DNA from 3 places in the Rhizobium sp. CNPSo 3670 genome. Region 3 is predicted to be linked to each of the others. Evidence: riboswitches for the same ligand, from Rfam matches in the RefSeq annotation. Region 3 holds a riboswitch; each other region holds the start of a gene.
The links. Region 3 has a riboswitch for thiamine pyrophosphate ahead of thiM (hydroxyethylthiazole kinase). Riboswitches for the same ligand answer to the same signal wherever they lie in the genome.
Positions count from the first base shown of each region.

Region 1 (4,199 bases), on a different contig from region 3:
TTGCCAAAAGTGATGAAATGTCAAAAAAGGTCTAACTAAATCAGCAGATAAGCTGGCCGCCATTGATCTCGAGGACCTGGCCGGTAATGTATCCGGAGAGCGAGGGCGCCGCCAGAAACAGATAGGCGGGAGCGCAATCCTCCGCTGTGCCCAGCCGCTGCAGGGGAATAGACTTTCTCGTCTGCTCCAGTTTTTCGCGGGAGGAATAGCGCTCGTGGAAATCCGTCTCGATCGTTCCGGGGGAGACACAATTGACGCGGATGCCATCCGGCGCGAGCTCGCGGGCAAGCGCCTTGGAATAGGTCGAAACGAAGGCTTTCGAGGCAGAATAAATCGAAGAACCGGGACTGCCGCCGGTCAGCGCGGAAATTGAAACGGTGTTGACGATGGCAGCGCCTTCCGCCGCCTTCAATGCCGGCAGCAACGCACGCGTCAGCGCCACCACCGACGTCTGGTTCAAACGCACGATCGCCTCATAATCTGCGTCAGTCAGTGTGGCAGCTGGAAAACGGCCGAGCATAGTGCCGGCGTTGTTGACGAGCACATGCACCTTGTCGAAAAAGGTAAGCGCATTTTCGGCAAATTGCGCAGCGCCGCCAGCGGCAGTGAAATCGGCGTGCAGCAACAGCGCCCGTCTTTCGGATTCAGCCGTCAGCAGAAAATCCGGCAGATCGCGCCCCGGTTTGCGTCCAGTATGGACGATCACCTTCGCGCCGCAGTCCAGGAACTGCCGGGCCACTTCGAGACCGATGCCCCGCCCGGCGCCGGTTACGATGACATTGCGATTTTCGAATAGTCTCGGGTGGAACACGAAGCTGTCCTCCTCGCGGACAATGCCGCCTGTTGCGCCATTCGCCCTTAACATATGAGCGCGCGGGCCGAAAGAAAGGCAGGCATCATCTTTCCGCCAGAGGCTGGCGCTCTTCCCTGAAAGTTCATAGTTCGATTTCGATCTCCAGCAGCCGTGCGCCTGGCCCTTCCTCGCCGAGCTGATCGAAGGGATTGCGCAACGGACAGCTTTCGATCGACAGGCAACCGCAGCCGATGCAGCCGGTCAGACGGTCTCGCAGCAGGCTCAGCCGTCTGATTCGCGTGTCGAGTTCATCCTTCCAGCGCGCCGACAGCGTCTGCCAGTCGGCAATCGTCGGCGTACGCCCCTGCGGCAGGGAGGCAAATGCCGTCTGGATTTCCGAAAGCGGAATGCCGGCACGTTGCGCCACCTTGATGATGCCGAGCCGGCGAAGGACATCGCGTCCGTAGCGCCGCTGGTTGCCGCGCGTGCGGATACTCGAGATCAGCCCCTTGGCCTCATAGAAATGTAGCGCCGAGACGGCAAGACCACTGCGTTGCGCCACTTCGCCGACCGTCAGAAGCCTGCCGAGCGGCGTTGCAGAAATCCTATTCATCGCCTATTGACCTCAATATTAGTTGAGGTTTTATAACCGCTGCTTCCCCGGCCGTAAAGCACGAGGCGCAGGAAGGAGCGTCAGTGAGATCATCCGGTCGATACAAGCTGAAATGATGGCGTCGGCGCTTGCCCGGCCCGCGCCGATCGCCCTGCCGATATTGCCGCCTGAAAGACAAGCGCTCGGGGTCCGTTCCCGGCAGGTACGGAACCTCGGAAAACACCCGGACAGGACCTCCGTCCGGGTGTTTTTTATCTGCGCCCCATCCGACCGGGCGGACGGGTTTGCAATTTTGCGGTTGCGGCAAGAAAACCCCGATGATAGTTTTCGCCGAAATAACAGGGGAGCTCCGTGTCGCCGGGGCTGAGATGTGAGGCGCAAGCCTCCGGACCCTTCTAAGCTGATCTGGGTAATGCCAGCGGAGCGAGGTCCAAATGTATTCCGGCGCGCAAGTGTCACTCTACCGGACGTCCGGCAATTCCGTCGGCATCCCTATCGATGCCCTCAAGGCAACCGCCCCAAATCGCGGCAGGCTGCGCATCGACACCGATGCCCTCGACAGGTTTGCGCGAACAGCCCGGCGAAAGCCTGAAACCGAACGCCGATGACATCGCCACGACCATCGGATTCGCGCCTTGCGACGCTCTATCTCGCCGTGTACCGGGCAATGCCCGCCTTGCTCGCAGGCTTTGCTTTTCTGGTGGCATGGGAACTCTATGTCGATCTTTCCGGTATCAAACCGTCCATTCTGCCGGCGCCTTCGCGTATCCTTGTCCAGGGCTGGCTGAACCGAGAGGCGCTGATAGCAAACACCTGGCCGACGCTCGGAGCGACACTCGGTGGTTTCGCCCTGTCGCTCGCCTTCGCCTTCGTCTCCTCGATCCTGATGGATTTCATGCCCTTCATGCGCCGGGCAATGCTGCCGATCTTCATCGCCAGCCAGACTTTGCCGCTGGTGGCGATCGCGCCTCTCGTCGTCCTCTGGTTCGGTTTCGGCCTTTTGCCGAAGATATTGCTGGTGGCGCTCGTCACCTTCTTTCCGCTGCTTGTTGCCCTGCTTCAGGGCTATGAGGCGACCGATCGCGACATTGCCGAGCTCTTGAATTCGATGAAAGCGAGCCGCTGGCGCATTTTTCGCCTGGCGCGGTTTCCCTCGTCCCTGCCCTATTTCTTCGCCGGCCTCCGAATCTCGATCACCTATGCCGTCGTCGGCGCGATCTTTGCCGAATATGCCGGCGCTGCAAGCGGCCTCGGCATCTATATCCTCAACGCCAAGAACAATTTCCGTCCCGATCTCGTGCTCGCCGCCGTGATCGTCAGCGCTCTGTTGACGCTCTGCCTCTTCGCGCTGACGCTGGTTATCCAGCGTTTCGTCATGCCCTGGCAGCCATCCCAGGAGCGGCGCCGATGACCGGTCAGATGCTTGAGCTGCGCAACATCTCGAAGTCCTTCGACGGCATGAAGGTTCTAGACGACATTTCGCTCGCCGTCGCAGACGGCGAGTTCGTCTCGATCGTCGGCCCATCCGGCTCCGGAAAATCGACCGTGCTGAGACTGCTGACACAGGCGCTGCGACCCGATTCCGGCGCCATGCTTTTCAACGGTGCAGCGCTGGAACAGACGCCGCATTCCTTTGCCTTCATGCCGCAACGCGATGCGCTGATGCCCTGGCGCCGGATCATCGATAATGCCGCGCTCGGCCTGGAAGTGAAGGGCATGGCTCGCCGGGCTGCCCGCGCCGCTGTCGCGCCCCTCTTCGAGCGGTTCGGCCTTGCCGGCTTCGAACATCACTACCCCGCCGCTCTTTCCGGCGGCATGCGCCAACGTGCTGCGCTGCTGCGCACCGTCATCCAGGAGCAGGACATGCTGCTGCTCGACGAGCCCTTCGGCGCGCTCGATGCGCTAACCCGCACGCAGATCCAGGAGTGGCTGCAAGGCATGTGGACCGAACATCGCTGGACGGCGCTGCTGATCACCCACGATGTTCGCGAGGCCGTTTTCCTCTCCGACCGGATCTACGTGCTGTCTGCCCGTCCGGCGCGTGTCATCCGCGAATTCCGCGTTCCCCTGCCCCGCCCGAGAAGCATTGCCGATCTCGGTTCGCCGGCGGCCCAGGCGATCGAGACCGAAATCCTGCAAACCCTGCTTCATCCGCTAGAACAGGATGGTTTTAGGCCGGTCGGCCCAAAATCTGAATCCTGTTCCAATTTAAAGAGTTAGAGTCTGATGTCGTTCGAAAACCGGACTTTTCGGCGTCATGCTCTAAAGACCTGAGGAGGTCACCATGCCGCTTCTCACCCGCCGCCAGACGATGCTCGCCGCCATCGCGACAAGCCTCGCCGGCCGCGTCGCCTTCGCTCAATCGGCGCCCGCAAAGGTTCGTATCGCGCTCGACTGGACGCCCAACACCAACCACATCGGCATCTACGTCGCCAAGGCGAAGGGCTTCTACACGGCCGCCGGCCTCGATGTCGAAATTCTACCCTTTACCGACACGAGTGCCGGCACGCTGGTATCAAACGGGGTCGCCGATTTCGGCATCAGTAGCGAGATCGAGGCCCTGACGCAGCGTGCTGGCGGCGGTGACGTGAAGATGGTCTACGGCGTCGTCCAGACGGAAACCGCACGCCTGATCTTCAAGGGCGGGCGGGACGACATCAAGAGCCCTAGAGATCTCGATGGAAAGACCTATGGAGGCTTCGGCGGCACTTGGGAAAGCGCGCTGGTCTCGGCGATGATCCGCAATGACGGCGGCAAGGGCGACGTCAAGACCGTCACCCTCGGCACCTCCGC
Region 1 covers NZ_JBXSOL010000006.1:151,777-155,975, reverse strand. Annotated here, with positions in the region: gene AC13QO_RS08285 (SDR family NAD(P)-dependent oxidoreductase) at 41-811, opposite strand; gene soxR (redox-sensitive transcriptional activator SoxR) at 936-1,406, opposite strand; TPP riboswitch at 1,737-1,850, shown strand; gene AC13QO_RS08275 (ABC transporter permease) at 2,011-2,817, shown strand; gene AC13QO_RS08270 (ABC transporter ATP-binding protein) at 2,814-3,626, shown strand; gene AC13QO_RS08265 (ABC transporter substrate-binding protein) at 3,691-4,199, shown strand, end outside.
Region 1: it holds a riboswitch for thiamine pyrophosphate, as region 3 does, so the genes downstream of both, AC13QO_RS08275 (ABC transporter permease) here and thiM (hydroxyethylthiazole kinase) in region 3, are expected to answer to the same signal.

Region 2 (4,199 bases), on a different contig from region 3:
CGAAGGCAGGATTGAGGGTATAGGCGGCATTCAGCAACTCCATCAGCGAACGCGCGGTAATCGGGCCGATGTCGTTGCTTTCGATCATTGTCGCCCCGATCATGAAGCGATTTCGCTGGCGCGGCACGATATAGATCGGGTGGCGCGGATGCAGCAGGCGAACGGGACGGGAGAGAGAGATCTCGTTCGTTTCGACGCAAAGCATCTCTCCGCGAACGCCGCGCAATCCGGGCAGACGGCCGATCTGGGCAGCCCCGGTGCAGTCGATCACGCGATCGTAGGGGGCAAGGTCGGCATCGCCCCTGACGCCGAATGTGAGGCGCATGCGGGCTTCCTCAAGTCCGGCGGCGAGCCCCGAGAGCGCCTGGCGCGGATCGAGATGCGCTTCCTGCCGGAAGAACAATGCCCTGCGGAAGCGGCCGGCGAGATCCGGTTCAAGCGTCGCGATCGCCGGCTCGTCCAGCCATTCCCATCCGCTTGTCCGGCGGCAAAAGCGGTCGAGTTCGCCGGCATCTCGCCCGGCCGCCACCACAAGCGTCCCCCGGCGATTGACATGGCCGGGCAGCGCTGCCTCCCACCAATCGGCGGCAAGACGGCCGAGCGCCAGGACCGGCTCGTCTGCGCTTTCCCTTTCGCACCATGGAGCCAGCATGCCGCCGGCAAAGCCGGAAGCACCGGCGCCGACCTGGTCGGCTTGCTCAGCGACGCTGACCCGGAAACCGTGCCGATGGAGCTGCCAGGCAACGGTGAGGCCGGCAACGCCGGCCCCCTTGACGAGAACATGCATCGTCATTCTCCGGCAAGCGTTTTCGCAGCGTCGGCGACCGGCATGTAGAGGTCGCCGCCATCGCGATACCTGGCGGCCATGGCTTCCAGTCCTTCTTTCTGCGCCTCGGCGCGAATATCGTGGGAAATGCGCATGGAACAGAATTTCGGGCCGCACATCGAACAGAAATGCGCCACCTTGTGGGCCTCCTTCGGCAGGGTCTCGTCATGGAAGGAACGCGCCGTATCCGGGTCGAGGGAGAGGTTGAACTGGTCTTCCCAGCGGAATTCGAACCGCGCCCGCGACAGCGCATCGTCACGGATGCGGGCAGCCGGATGGCCCTTGGCGAGGTCGGCGGCATGCGCGGCAATCTTGTAGGTGATGACACCGGTCTTGACGTCGGTGCGGTCGGGCAGGCCCAGATGCTCCTTCGGCGTGACGTAGCAGAGCATGGCCGTGCCGAACCAGCCGATCATCGCGGCTCCGATGCCGGAGGTGATGTGATCATAGCCCGGCGCAATGTCGGTGGTCAGCGGTCCGAGCGTATAGAAGGGAGCCTCGCCGCAGACCCTGAGCTGCTTGTCCATATTCTCCTTGATCTTGTGCATCGGCACGTGGCCAGGACCTTCGATCATCACCTGGCAATCCCTGGCCCAGGCAATCTTGGTCAGTTCGCCGAGGGTTTCGAGCTCGGCAAATTGCGCAGCGTCATTGGCATCGGCGATCGAGCCGGGGCGAAGGCCGTCTCCAAGCGAGAAGGAGACGTCATAGGCACGGCAGATGTCGCAGATTTCCTCGAAATGCTCGTAGAGGAAGCTCTCCTTGTGGTGATGCAGACACCACTTGGCCATGATCGAGCCGCCGCGTGAGACGATCCCGGTGACACGATTGACGGTGAGCGGGATATAGGCAAGCCGCACGCCCGCATGGATGGTGAAATAATCGACGCCCTGCTCGGCCTGTTCGATCAGCGTATCGCGATAGACTTCCCAGGTGAGATCCTCTGCAATGCCGTTCACCTTTTCAAGCGCCTGGTAGAGAGGCACCGTTCCGATCGGAACCGGCGAATTGCGAATGATCCATTCGCGGATGTTGTGAATGTTGCGGCCGGTGGAGAGGTCCATCACCGTGTCGGCGCCCCAGCGGATCGCCCAGACCATCTTTTCCACTTCTTCCGCCATCGACGAGGTGACGGCCGAGTTGCCGATATTGGCGTTGATCTTCACCAGGAAATTCCGGCCGATGATCATCGGTTCGGTTTCCGGGTGGTTGATGTTGGCCGGAATGATCGCGCGGCCCGCCGCGACCTCCCGCCGCACGAATTCGGCCGTCACGAAATCGGGAATATCAGCGCCAAAGCTCTCGCCGTCGCGCCCGAGCGCCTCCTTCGCGGCCTGCCGGCCGAGGTTTTCGCGGATGGCGATGAACTCCATTTCCGGCGTGATGATGCCGGCACGCGCATAGGCGAGCTGGGTTACGGCGCGGCCCGCTTTTGCCTTCAGCGGCGTGTTGCGAATAGGGAATTCCGGCGTCAGCCGCTCGCCGGTGACAAAACCATTATCTTCAGGCTTCACCACCCGGCCTACATAGGCTTCGACATCGCCGCGCGCTCTGATCCAGTTCTCGCGCAGACGCGGCAGCCCGGCGTCGATCGAGACCGTATGTGCCGGGTCGGTATAGGGACCGGAGGAATCATAGACCGTTACCGGCGGTTCACCGGAGGTCGGGTGAAGGCTGATTTCGCGCATCGGCACGCGCAGATCAGGATATAGCGTTCCGGGCTTGGCGATCTTGGTCGAGGCCGGAAGCGGGCCGGTGGTGACGACCGGAGTAAGCTTGGGTGCGACGATATTCATGGGTGAGGCTCCAAGGTTTGACGTTTGGAGACCCAGTTCCAGTGTTGGAATGATGGAAAGACGCCTCATGCGACAAAGCGAAATCCGCCCGACAGCCGCAGCGTCTGCACCGTCCCTACGCCAGTATGAACTGGATCAGGTTCAACGGGTCACTGCGCCACAACAGGCAAAGCCGTATTGTTCAGCAGAATCTCAGCCCCTTGCCGGGACACCCCTGGTGAATGCCCTGCATCAAAGACCGCTGCGGCCCTGATGTCAAGCCGACCCTCACGCGTTCCCATCCGTACCTTTTGAGTCGGCGGCCAGTCCGATAGAGCAGCATTGATTGTGGATGGGCCAGCTCCGCCGGCCCATTTCACTCGCCAGGACGCTGCCGTCCATGCTCTGAATATTCGTGGCATGGTCTCATGTTTTGCTGACGGCGATAACGTTTATTTGTTAGACCGCGCCTGCTGGATCACTCTATCGCAACACCTTGCATTCATGGCCTTTCGTTTCGTCCACACTGCCGATCTCCATCTCGACTCTCCCTTGCGCTCTCTCGCACTTCGCAACGCAGAGCTGGCCGAGCTTGTCAGTGACGCCAGCCGGCAGACGCTGGTCGCGATCGTCGATCTTTGCCTTGAGGAGCAGGTCGACGCGCTTGTCATCGCCGGCGATCTCTATGACGGGGAGCAGACGTCGATGAAGACGGCGCGCTTCCTGGCGAGTCAGCTGGAGCGGCTGCACCGGGCGGGCATTTTCGTCTTCAAGATCCGCGGCAATCACGATGCCATGTCGAAGATCGCTCGGGAACTGGTGATGCCTGATACGGTGAAGATCTTCGGCGGCCATGCCGAGACCGTCGAGACCACCAAGGGCAGCTTGTCGGTCGCAATCCACGGTCTGAGCTTCGCCAAGCCGCAAGCCCCGGACCCGCTGCTGCCGAAATTCAAGCCGCCGGTAGCGGATGCCGTCAATATCGGCATCATGCATACGAGCCTGGCCGGATCGGCCGGACATGATGTCTATGCGCCCTGCAACGTGCTCGACCTGCATGGCTCGGGTTTCGACTACTGGGCGCTCGGGCATCTCCACCAGCGCAGCCATTATCCCGGCACGGCGACGGTCATCATGCCCGGCATGCCGCAGGGCCGCGACATCAATGAAGCGGGCGTCAAGACCGTGTCGCTGGTGACCGTGGCCGACGACCGGACCGTGACGGTCGAGGAGCGGCGTACCAGCATCGCGCAGTTCGAGCGCGTCAATGTCGACCTCACGGGTGTCGATGATTGGCGTGAGGCAGCCATGATGGTCGAGACGGCCCTGATGGCGCAGCGCGACCGCACGGCTTCGCTGCATCTTGTCGCACGCCTCAGGCTTTCCGGCCTCACGCCGCTCTCCTGGCAGCTGCGGCGCGATGTCGACCTCATGCAGGCCGAAGCCGAGCGGCGCACCGACGCGATCGGCCGCACCTGGATCGAGAAGCTGGAACTCGCCTTCGAAGCGCCCTCGATCCCCGCAGACGCGTCCGCCGCCGATCCCGTCGTCGAACTCGGGGCGCTGATGCGGGACGAGGTCATCACCCGCAGCGGATT
Region 2 covers NZ_JBXSOL010000022.1:16,530-20,728, forward strand. Annotated here, with positions in the region: gene thiO (glycine oxidase ThiO) at 1-787, opposite strand, end outside; gene thiC (phosphomethylpyrimidine synthase ThiC) at 790-2,622, opposite strand; TPP riboswitch at 2,717-2,848, opposite strand; gene AC13QO_RS21475 (metallophosphoesterase family protein) at 3,106-4,199, shown strand, end outside.
Region 2: it holds a riboswitch for thiamine pyrophosphate, as region 3 does, so the genes downstream of both, thiC (phosphomethylpyrimidine synthase ThiC) here and thiM (hydroxyethylthiazole kinase) in region 3, are expected to answer to the same signal.

Region 3 (4,199 bases):
CGTAGGATTCGACAGGAATCGAGTCGACATAATCATACTGGCCGGAAACGGCGGCCTCGACGCGGGTGTTCGGGTCCGGCACCGGCACAAAGCGGATTTCATCAAGATATTGATGACGCGCGCCGCCATAGCCATCGCTCTCGCCGCTGCGTGGCTTGTACCCATCGAAGCGGACAAGCTGGATATACTGGTCGGCTTTCCGTTCCTTCAGCATATAGGGACCGGTGCCGATGAACTCCTTCATCGGCTCGTCCTGCTTTTCGGACGGGATGATGATGGCCGCCGAATTGTTGAAGGCAAGCAGCGAGGTCAACGGCGCATAGGGCTGCTTCAGCGTGATCGTAACCGTCGAAGGATCGGTAGCCGCGATCTTGTCGATAAAGCCGGCCACCTGCTTGCCCCGCGAGGCGATCTTCATCCAGCGGGTAAGCGAAGCGACCACATCCTCGGACGTCATATCGGTATTGTCGTGGAACTTGACGCCAGTCCTGAGCTTGATCGTATAGGTTTTGCCGTCGGCGCTGATCTCGGGCAGGCTTTCGGCGAGAAGCGGCGTGACGTTCCAGCTCTTGTCGAAAGTGTAGAGCGTCTCGAAAATATGCTGGGTGACGATGCCGACGAGATCGGCCGTCGACGACATCGGATCGAGCGTCGGCGGCTCGCCGATCGTCGCGACATTGATGACGCCGCCCTTTTCCTGGGCAAGCAGGGTCGAAGGCAGGGCGACGAACGCGGTTCCGAGAAGGAATGCGACGAATGTTTTCATATGAGAGCTCCCGATTTAGTTCCACAATTATGTAATTCATCTTTTTGTAACAGAATAGAAGCTGGAGCTATCGTGTCAAGCATGAGTGGTCGATTATGCAGCCGCGGATAGCGCGTTGCCGGAAAAGCACCATCTTCAGCTGCGCTAGTTCTCCGCACGGGGCCTGCGTGGTACGCCAAGTGAGACGACTGCCCTGCGGCAAGATTAAAGGAAGGGAGAAGCGAATGAGCATCGACTTCAATGACGGGAAATGGCTGAACGAGCCGGGCAGCTGGCACGCCGACGAAACCGGCCTGACGATGACGACAGGCGAAAAGACCGATTTCTGGCGCGAGACCTATTACGGCTTCACCCGCGACACCGGCCACTTCCTCGCCTTTCCCACCGGCGACAGCTTCACCGCACAGATCCGCGCCCAGGGCGAATTCCGCACCCTCTACGATCAGGCAGGCCTGATGGTACGCATCGACGAGAGCCGCTGGGTGAAAACGGGCGTCGAATTCACCGACGGAGAAGCCTTCCTCAGCACCGTCGTCACCGACGGAAAGTCAGACTGGTCGGTGTCGCAGCCCTTCAAGGAATTGGAGGATTTCCGCATCCGTGTGACGGTCGCAAACGGCGCCGTGCGCATCCAGGGCTCCCGCGACGGTAGCCGCTGGCCGTTGCTGCGGTTAGCACCCTTCCCGGCTGCCGATCGCTATGAGGTCGGGCCGACAGCCTGTACGCCGGAGCGAAGTGGTTTGAGGGTTCGATTTTCGGAGTTTTCAATCAGCCCGGCGATTACGACGGGGCTGCATGATTTGAGTTAGGCAAAATTGGATGCCGTCAGGATTGCGCTGGGAAGGCCTCCAGCAATGTCCACGCCCAAGGGCAGCCGCTCCGAAATACCGGAATACTCACTTTCGGAGTGACAGCCGCGCCATTCTCTGCGAAAAAGAGCGTGATGAGAGACAGGGGCGTTCGTCGACAGACGGGCTGAGAAGAACCCTTCGAACCTGAACCGGATAATGCCGGCGGAGGGAGTCGCTCGGGGCATCGCCGTAAGAGCAGCGCCCCGCGCCCGCCCCCGCCTGAAAGGGGCACCATGCAGAGCAAGATCACGTCGGGAGCCATGCTGAAGGCGATGCGCGAAAAGCCGCCGCTCGTTCAGTGCATCACCAATTATGTCGCGATGAATATCGCGGCCAACGTCCTGCTGGCCGCGGGCGCTTCGCCCGCCATGGTGCATGCCGCCGAAGAAGCCGGCGAATTCGCCGGCATCGCCAATGCTTTGACCATCAACATCGGCACGCTCTCGACGCAATGGCTCGAAGGCATGCAGGGGGCTGCCAAGGCCGCCAATGCGGCGGGCAAACCCTGGGTGCTTGATCCGGTGGCCCATTACGCCACGGGCTTCCGCCGTGCCGCGTTGGCCGACCTTCTGGAGCTTCGCCCGACGATTATCCGCGGCAACGCCTCCGAGATCATCGCGCTTGCCGGCGGCGAGAGCCGTGGTCAGGGCGTCGACAGCCGCGATCCAGTCGAACAGGCGGAGGGTTCGGCACGGCGGCTGGCGGAGAGGCAGCGGGCCATCGTCGCCGTCACCGGTGCTGTCGATTTCGTCACCGATGGCGCAAGGGCAGTCCGTATTGCGGGCGGATCGGCCCTGATGCCGCAGGTCACCGCGCTCGGCTGCTCGCTCACCTGCCTCGTCGGCGCCTTTGCCGCGACCGCGCCCGAAGATCTCTTCGGCGCGACTGTCGCCGCGCTTGCGACCTTCGCCGTCGCCGGCGAAGATGCAGCGCTCGGCGCCGCCGGCCCGGGCTCCTTTTCCTGGCGCTTCCTCGATGCGCTGGCTGCGATCGACGCCGAAACGCTCGATGCCAGGGCAAGGGTATCGGTCGCATGAAGCGCTTCGACCTTTCGCTCTACCTCGTTCTCGATCCTGATCTCTGCGTCGGGATCGGGATGGTCGAGACCGCGCGCCTTGCCGTTGCCGGCGGCGCGACGATGGTGCAACTGCGCGACAAACAGGCCGGCACGGCCAGGATGATCGAGACCGGCCGCGCCTTGAGAGAGGCGCTCGGTGGAACCGACGCCCTGCTCATCGTCAACGACGATGTCGAGGCGGCCATCGCCATCGGCGCCGATGGCCTGCATATCGGCCAGGAGGATATGGATGCGCGCACGGCGCGCGGGATGATCGGACCCGGGATGATCCTCGGCCTCTCGGTCGAGACCGAGACACTTGCCGCTGCCGTCGATCCCGGTCTCGTCGATTATGCCGGCGTCGGACCGGTGTTTGCGACGCCGACCAAGGCCGATCACAAGCAGCCGATCGGCTTTGATGGGCTTGCTAGGCTGGTGATGGCCTCGCCGGTGCCGTCCGTCGCCATCGGCGGCCTCAAGGCGGAGCATGTGGCGGAAGTGTTTGCAGCCGGCGCCGAAGGGTTAGCCGTTGTCTCCGCCATTGCGGGCACGTCGGACCCCGAAGCGGCCGCCCGCCGCATCGCCGCAGAAATCCGAAAGGTCCGCCCATGATCCGCAACGTTCTCTCCATCGCCGGCTCCGACCCCTCGGGCGGCGCCGGCATCCAGGCCGATCTCAAGGCGTTTGCCGCCCGCGGCGTCTACGGCATGGCGGTGCTGACGGCGCTGACGGCGCAGAATACCCAAGGCGTCAGCGGCGTGCATCTGGTGCCGCCGCAATTCGTCGCCGACCAGATCGATGCCGTCTTCGCCGACGTGCGAGTCGACGCCGTCAAGATCGGCATGATCGCCAATGCCGGCATAGCCGAGGCTGTCGCCGCAGCCCTTGCCGATCGACGGGGAATCCCCATCGTTCTCGACCCGGTGATGATCGCCAAGGGTGGGGCCGCCCTGCTCGCGCCCGAAGCGGTCGACGTGCTGACCCGGCGGCTGCTGCCGCTCGCAACCCTCCTGACCCCGAACCTGCCCGAGGCCGCGGCCCTGTTGCACCAGCCGGTCGCGACCAATCGCGATGAGATGGCGGCGCAGGCCGAGCGGCTGCGCGCGCTTGGCCCCGCCGCCGTATTGGTCAAGGGTGGCCATCTCGGCAGCGACGAGAGCCCAGACGTGCTTGCCACGGCCGACGGCCTGCACTGGTTCGAGGCCAGGCGAGTGCCGACGAAAAATACGCACGGCACTGGCTGCACGCTCTCCAGCGCACTGGCCGCCGAGCTTGCCAAGGGCGCATCGGCCGAGCAAGCCGTCGCCATTGCGAAGGATTACCTTGCCGATGCAGTCGCCGCCGCCGGCAGTCTCACTGTCGGCTCCGGACATGGCCCGGTGCAGCATTTTCATGCGCTTTGGAAGCACGGCGAATAACCGATCCCGCCGAAACGCGCAGGCTCAGGATTACGAGAGAAAAACGGCCCGGCCTCCCCCGGGCCGTTTTCATTCGCGCCAGCCGGCGCTGATCCGAAGCTGGGCGC
Region 3 covers NZ_JBXSOL010000005.1:23,773-27,971, forward strand. Annotated here, with positions in the region: gene AC13QO_RS06345 (ABC transporter substrate-binding protein) at 1-766, opposite strand, end outside; gene AC13QO_RS06350 (DUF1349 domain-containing protein) at 991-1,575, shown strand; TPP riboswitch at 1,709-1,805, shown strand; gene thiM (hydroxyethylthiazole kinase) at 1,851-2,654, shown strand; gene thiE (thiamine phosphate synthase) at 2,651-3,286, shown strand; gene thiD (bifunctional hydroxymethylpyrimidine kinase/phosphomethylpyrimidine kinase) at 3,283-4,092, shown strand.